DNA from 3 places in the Ralstonia sp. SA306 genome. Region 3 is predicted to be linked to each of the others. Evidence: predicted binding sites of a transcription regulator. Region 3 holds the regulator's gene; each other region holds the start of a gene.

What was found. Region 3 encodes FliA, which starts transcription of late flagellar genes. Its sites were predicted from a motif close to CTAAAGTTTNNNNNNNNNNNGCCGNTA; they were not measured.
Region 1: a site for FliA is predicted at 1,137-1,163, ahead of M1D44_RS18535 (flagellin N-terminal helical domain-containing protein). Genes of this name have one in related genera too.
Region 2: a site for FliA is predicted at 955-981, ahead of fliD (flagellar filament capping protein FliD). Genes of this name have one in related genera too.

What each region holds. Positions count from the first base shown of each region.
Region 1 covers NZ_CP096452.1:428,602-430,867, reverse strand. The annotation lists gene fliD (flagellar filament capping protein FliD) at 1-7, opposite strand, end outside; gene M1D44_RS18535 (flagellin N-terminal helical domain-containing protein) at 205-1,026, opposite strand; gene M1D44_RS18530 (LuxR C-terminal-related transcriptional regulator) at 1,438-2,073, shown strand; gene M1D44_RS18525 (sensor domain-containing protein) at 2,208-2,266, opposite strand, start outside.
Region 2 covers NZ_CP096452.1:876,034-878,299, forward strand. The annotation lists gene fliD (flagellar filament capping protein FliD) at 1-912, opposite strand, end outside; gene uvrA (excinuclease ABC subunit UvrA) at 1,108-2,266, opposite strand, start outside.
Region 3 covers NZ_CP096452.1:1,470,965-1,473,230, forward strand. The annotation lists gene M1D44_RS23160 (nucleobase:cation symporter-2 family protein) at 1-263, opposite strand, end outside; gene M1D44_RS23165 (RNA polymerase sigma factor FliA) at 641-1,402, opposite strand; gene M1D44_RS23170 (MinD/ParA family ATP-binding protein) at 1,411-2,190, opposite strand; gene flhF (flagellar biosynthesis protein FlhF) at 2,204-2,266, opposite strand, start outside.

The sequences.
Region 1 (2,266 bases), 920 kb from region 3:
TCGCCATGATCGGGTCCGATAAGCATCTGCGCCGGCGGAAGTCTCTCTACACAACGGCACGGGTTGCAGCTTCTTTAGGGCAGGTTATGCAGGCGCCACCCACGAAAAAGGGGGGTATCCGACAAAAGAAAAAAGGCCGACGCCCCGAGGAACGCCGGCCCTTGACCCAATCGCGAAGCGGCTGGGCTGCATCCAACTTACTGATTAACCCTTCAGCAGGCTCAGGATGCTGTTCGGCGCCGAGTTGGCTTGCGCCAGCATCGCCGTACCCGCTTGCTGCAGGATGTTCTGGCGAGTCATGTTCGACGTTTCCGACGCGTAGTCCGTATCGACCATGGCCGACTTGGCAGCCGACAGGGCGGTGTTCGACGAGGTCAGCGTGTTGATGGTCGAGCTCAGACCGCTTTGCTGTGCACCGAGGCTGGCGCGGGCCGACTTCAGGCTGGCCAGATCGGTATCGATGGCCGCCTGAGCTGCCGTTGCGTTGGCAGTCGAGGTCACGCTCGTGCTCGACAGCGTGCCGAAGCTCGCCAGGTTGGCGTTGGTCACGGTAGCGACGTCGGTCGATGCGCTTTGGCCGTACTGGAACGTGGTCGAGGTCACCGAACCATCGAACAGCTTGGCGCCGTTGTAGTTGGCGTTCGTCTCGATGTTCTTGTTGGCCGTGGCCAGCTGTTGGTATTCCTTGTCCAGGTTGGCCTGGTCGGTGGTCGACAGACCGCCGTTGTTGGCTTCCACAGCCAGTTGGCGCATACGTTGCAGGTTGTTTTCAACCTGGCCCAGGTACGAGTCAGCCGTTTGCAGGTACGACTGTGCGTTGTTGGCGTTCTGGATACCTTGGGTTTGCGAGTTCAGCGTGGTCGTCAGGCTGGAAGCCACAGCATATGCAGCGGCATCGTCCTTCGCGCTGTTCACGCGCAGGCCGGTCGACAGACGTTGCAGCGACGTTTGCAGAGCGGACTGCGATTGCGACAGAGCTTGCTGCGTTTGCAGGGACGAGATGTTGGTATTGAGGCTGAGGGACATGACGGCTCCTAAGTTTCCCGATGGTTTGTTGCCCGTGTTTGCTAATTCCGGCTAGGCCGGGCAACGTGACCTGCAACTTGAAGGGGATCAGGTCTGCGTTGTACTCAGGTTATCGGTGGCCTCTGAGGAAAGTTTAGGGTCGCCTTGACAAATTTGTGCGTCGGCGGCGGTTTGGGCTTGCGGGCGCCTGACTTTCGACACCCCCTCCAAAAGAGGCGGCAAGCCTGCTTCTTGGCCTGCAGACCCTCGGCTATACTCGTTCGACCAGTTCATAGGCGCCAGCATCCCTCTATATATAGAGCGCCACACAGTGCACAGATGGGGAGTTGCAAGCCCGCCAGTTCGGCCGGAAGGCCTGCGGGCGGAAAGAAGAGCTCGATGCGAGCCCGCGTTTGACCCGCAACACCCACCATGCTCAATGTCCTGATCGTCGAACCGCACGATATTGCCCGTGTCGGCCTGCGCCAGATCCTCAAGGATTCGCGCCTGGCCCGGCAGATCGAGGCCGTGCCGGACCTGCGCGATGCCAATAACGACCTGCTCGCGCAGCGCGAGTGGGACGTCATGCTCTTCTCGGTGGAATCGGCCACCGGAGACGAATTCCAGACCATCAAGACCGTGCGCCAGCAGCATGCCCGCCTGGCCGTGCTGGCACTGGGCCGCCATCCTGAAGCTCTGCTTGCCGTACGGGCACTCAAGGCGGGCGCCGCCGGCTATCTGCCGATGGACGCCAGCCAGCCGCAGTTGCTGGCCGCCGTCAACGCCATCTCCAAGGGCAAGAAATACCTGCCTTCGGACCTCGTGGAGGTACTTGCCGACAACCTGAATGTCGACTGGGACAAGCCCCGCCACGACATTCTTTCCGACCGCGAATTCCAGACGCTGCGCATGCTCGGCTCCGGCCGCACGTTGGGCGAGATTGCCGAGGCACTGCAGATCAGCGTCAAGACGGTCAGCGTGTATCGGGGGCGCGTGCTCTCGAAGATGAAGCTGCGCAACAACGCCGAGCTGACCATGTACGTGGTCAGCAACGGCCTGCAACTCTAGGGTGTCCCGTAAAGCTACTGCGCGGCCCGATCTTGGCGGTGCGATGCTCGCCGTACACATGTACGGCTGCGCTTCTCCCACCAACCTCAGGCCGCTCGCTACGCTTTCCGGGACACCCTGAATAGACTCAAGACTTATAGAAACCGGGGGACACGCTCGCCGTAGCGGCGCGCGTTCTCGCGTACGAGGTCCT
Region 2 (2,266 bases), 590 kb from region 3:
CACCGACTGGCTGGCCTGGCCGGCGTCGCTGCCGACCGTGACGGTCGTGCTGCCCGTCTTGGCCAGCGTGAACGACGTTCCGTCCACCACGTCCGTCAGCGTGTTGGTGGCGCTCTGCACGCTGATGCCGTTGACGGTGGCCATGGCGTTGCGGCCCGTGGCGACCTCGGTCATGTTCTGCGTGCCGGCCGGGTCGTGGCTCAGCAGCGATTGCAGAGCAGGGTCGCCGGAGACGGAAATCTTCATCTCCGAATTGGCGCCGCCTGCGGTGGACGTCAGCACCAGCCGATAGGGCGAATTGCTGCCGTCGTTGACGATGCTGGCCGAGACGCCCACGTTGGCGCTGTTGATGGCGTCGCGGATGCCCGCGAGCGTGTTGTTCGACGGGTCGATGGTGATCGAGCCGCCGGCCTGGTTGCCGTTTTGCGTGAACGTGGCGCCGGTGTATTTGCCGTTGGCAAAGCTGCCGCCCGAGACGTTACCGAATGAAAACGTGAGGGTGGTGGGCGTGCCGCCGCCAATGGGCGTCTTGCTGGATGCCTGCCCGTTGGCCGACAGCACCTGCGCCTGCGCAAGCTGCGTCACGTTGACTTGATACGTGCCGGCGGGCGCCGTGTTGGACAGCGAAGCCGTGAGGATTGACGTGTCGTGCCCGCTGGCCTTGTTGCCGGTGAACGTGTCCGGGTTGTTCAGGGCCGCCATCGCTGTCTGGAAGGTCGCCAACGCGCTTTTGAGCGAGCCGACCGCCGACAACTGCGTCTGAAAAGCCTTCTGCTGCGTCTGCCGCAGCGTCATGCCCTTGCTTTCCGCCTGGATCAGCTTCGTGACAAGGCTGTTGACGTCGATGTTCGTACCGATGCCCGGAACCGAGATCGGCGGAATGTAGTTGTTGCTTGTGGACGAAGTGGCCATGGTCGGACGCGCGCAAACGCTTTCTTCACAATCTCCACAATGTGACGGCAGCGCAGCCCGGTTCTTTAGGGCAAACCCTGCTCGGGCAGGCTTTTTTGCCGGTTTGCTCAGGAAAGCGAAAGAATTGCCCGCGCCACACCGAGCGGTGCACCGCGCTGACGGTCTCCATCTGCCCGGAGACCGTCGCGCGCCACGCTAGACCGTTTCGCCTTCCTTGCTTGGGTCGACCTGCTTGCCGCGCGCCAGCACCGGCACCAAAGCCGCGCCGGTATGGCTGGCCGCTACGCGCGTCAACGCCTCCGGCCCGCACGCCGCCACGATCGTGCCGCCCTCATCGCCGCCTTCGGGGCCGAGATCGAGGATCCAGTCCGCTTCGGCAATCACGTCGAGGTCGTGCTCGATCACGATCACGCTGTGGCCGCCATCTGCAAGGCGATGCAGCACCCGGATCAGCTTGGCCACGTCGGCCATGTGCAGGCCCACGGTCGGCTCGTCCAGCACGTACAGCGTGTGGGGTGCCTTCTGGCCACGGCGGGTCAGGTCATCGCGCACCTTGGACAACTCGGTGACGAGCTTGATGCGCTGCGCCTCGCCGCCGGACAGCGTGGGCGAAGGCTGGCCGAGCGTCAGGTAGCCGAGGCCGACGTCCTTCATCAGTTGCAGCGGATGGGCGATGCTGTTCATCGCGCCAAAGAACTCGACCGCTTCGTCGATTTCCATGGTGAGCACATCGCCGATGTTCTTGCCGCGCCAGGTGACGGCAAGCGTCTCGGCGTTGAAGCGTTGGCCGTGGCAGACGTCGCAGCCGACCTTCACGTCGGGCAGGAAGCTCATGGCGATGGTGCGTACGCCCTGGCCTTCGCAGGCGGGGCAACGGCCGTCGCCGGTGTTGAACGAGAAGCGCGAGGCGGTATAGCCGCGCGCACGGGCCTCCAGCGTATCGGCAAAGAGCTTGCGGATGGTGTCCCACACGCCGATGTAGGTGGCCGGGCAGGAGCGCGGCGTCTTGCCGATCGGGGTCTGGTCGACTTCGAGCACGCGGTCGATGGTTTCCCAGCCGGTGACGCTGTCGCAGCCGTGCCAGTCGTGTTTCACGTCGAGCTTGCGCGGCATCTTCGCCTCAGGCGTCTCGGCCTGTGCGGCCTTGCGCGCGCGGCGCGTGGCCGGCGAAGACAGCACCGAACGGCCGACCGCATCGAGCAGGTTCGTCATCAAAACATCGCGAGCCAGCGTCGATTTGCCGGAGCCCGATACGCCTGTAATGGCCACCAGGCGTGACAGCGGCATCGTCGCCGTCACGTTGCGCAGGTTGTGCAGCTTGGCGCCATGCACCGTCAGCCATTGCTCGGGCACC
Region 3 (2,266 bases):
AGGAAACCGAGGGATTGGATGAGCGTGCCGATCCCAGCCGCAAACAGATCGCAGTTGACCAGATACGACAGATCGCTCTTCGACAGGCCGAGCGCATTGCCGACAATCAGCGGCACGGCAATCGCACCGGCGTACATCACCAACAGGTGTTGCAAGCCCAGTGCGAACAGACGGGGCAGCGGCAGACGCTCGTTGACGGGATCGGCAACGGCGTGAGCGATTGTCGACGAAGAAGGCGAGGGTTGGCCGGGGGATTGGCGCATTGTCTGTCTCCTGGGGCCGCCCCCGTGTCAATGCCGGGAGCGTGCTTTAGGCGGGTGCGGCGGATTCCGTCCGCCTGCATTCATGCGGCGTGATGCCGCGTATTTGCCGGCATCTTGGAGGGGCTCCATTTTTCTGTCAACAATTACAATCGTTTTTTGTGTACATATTTTGCGTTCTGAAACGCGTGTGCGCCGTGATCAACCTGCCTCAAGCCTCCAAGCGCGCCTCGTGACCGGGGCCCAAAGAAAAAGCGCGGCCGCGACATGAGTCGCTGGCCGCGCAGTAGAAATACCTGGCAGGTAAAGCTGGAACCAGGAGCCGCCATCAAACCCCGTGAAGCACAGGGTTGTGTCAGTGGCTCTCAGCCGACCTCAGATCAGGTCGGCGTCGGCAGCCATGCGCGATCGCGCAGGCGCGAGCGGATGCGGGCGATGGCCTGGCTGTGGATCTGGCACACGCGCGATTCCGACACGCCCATCACGGCGCCGATCTCGCGCAGGTTCAGATCCTGCTCGTAGTAGAGGCTCATCATGAGCTTTTCGCGCTCGGGCAGAGCCTCGATGGCAGCGACAACCGATTCGCGCAGGTCGTGGTCCAGCAGTTGGTCCAGCGGTGTGGCGTCGTTCTCGGGCGCGCGGTTCTCGATGAAGGCGTCGGCGTCTTCGCGGTCGAAATCTTCGTAATACAGCAGCTGACTGCCCTGCAGGTCGACCAGTTGCTTCTGGTATTCGGCCAGCGACATGCCCAGCGCTACGGCAATCTCGGTTTCGGTGGGCGCGCGGCCCTTCTGCTGCTGCAGCTTCTGGATCGCCTGCTCGATCGTGCGCGCGTTGCGGCGCAGCCCGCGCGGCAGCCAGTCCGAGCCGCGCAGTTCGTCCAGGATCGCGCCGCGAATACGCTGGGCCGCGTAGAACTCGAACTGCACGCCCTGCGTTTCCTCATAGCGCGACAGCGCATCGAGCAAGCCCATCATGCCGGCCTGGATCAGGTCATCCAGCTCAACGCTGGCCGGCAGCTTGACCATCATCTGGTTGGCAATGCGACGTACCAGTGGAGCATACGTGGCCATCTCGTCGGACTTGGTCTTGCGACCGGTTGCGGTGTACATATCCATGCCTGCCTTTGACGCTTCGTTCATGCTGCGCCTCAATAAACCAATTCGGCCGCGCGTGCGGTGGCGCGGATCGTCGCAGTCGATGTGGACATTGACGTTGCTTGCGCCGATTCATCTGCCGGCTGTGCCGGAGCCCGCGCCGACATGACCACCCGCGACGGCGCACTGCCATCACCGGCTTGGGCCTCGGCGCTGGCCCAGCTCAACATTTCTTCGGCAAGCTGGCGGAAGGCCATGGCCGAAGGCGATGCGGGAAACGCGCTCGCCACGGGCTTGCCGAGCGAGAGCGCAAGTTCTACGTGCCGGTCCTCAGGGAGGTAGCCAGCGAAATCGATACGGGTGTTCAGGTACTGGCCCACGGTGTTGGCCAGGTTGCCGAACACGCGCACGGCGGAATCCACCGAATGCGCGCCGCACACCACGGTGCGGATGCCAGCGCTGCCTTGCAGCACGGCGGTTTTCTTGAGCAGCGTGTACGCGCTCTTGATGCCTTCCGGACCATCGGAGAAGGTCAGCAGCACGTCGTCGCAGACTTCAGCCACGGTGCTCAGTGCCCGGGTGCCGAAATGCGCGGCCACGAGCGTCACATCCGCCGTCTCGTCGTACTGCTCGAGCACGCCGGGCATGGCGAGCATGGTCTGGGCGTTCACCACGGCCGTGTCGCGGCCCATGGCGGACAGCGCGATGCGCAGGTTGTCGACAAAGTCATCGACCTGCTCTTCCGCACCGATCACCAGCACACGACGAGCAGCGGCATGACCGAGCATGCGCCGCAGCCCTGCGGCTTGATCCTTGGCGAATGGCGTCGTCATGGTCGCCCCCTTGTCAGGCGAAATCGAAAGCGGCCAGGCCAGGTTCGCGGTTGCGCGCAGCGCCTTGCGCCACGAG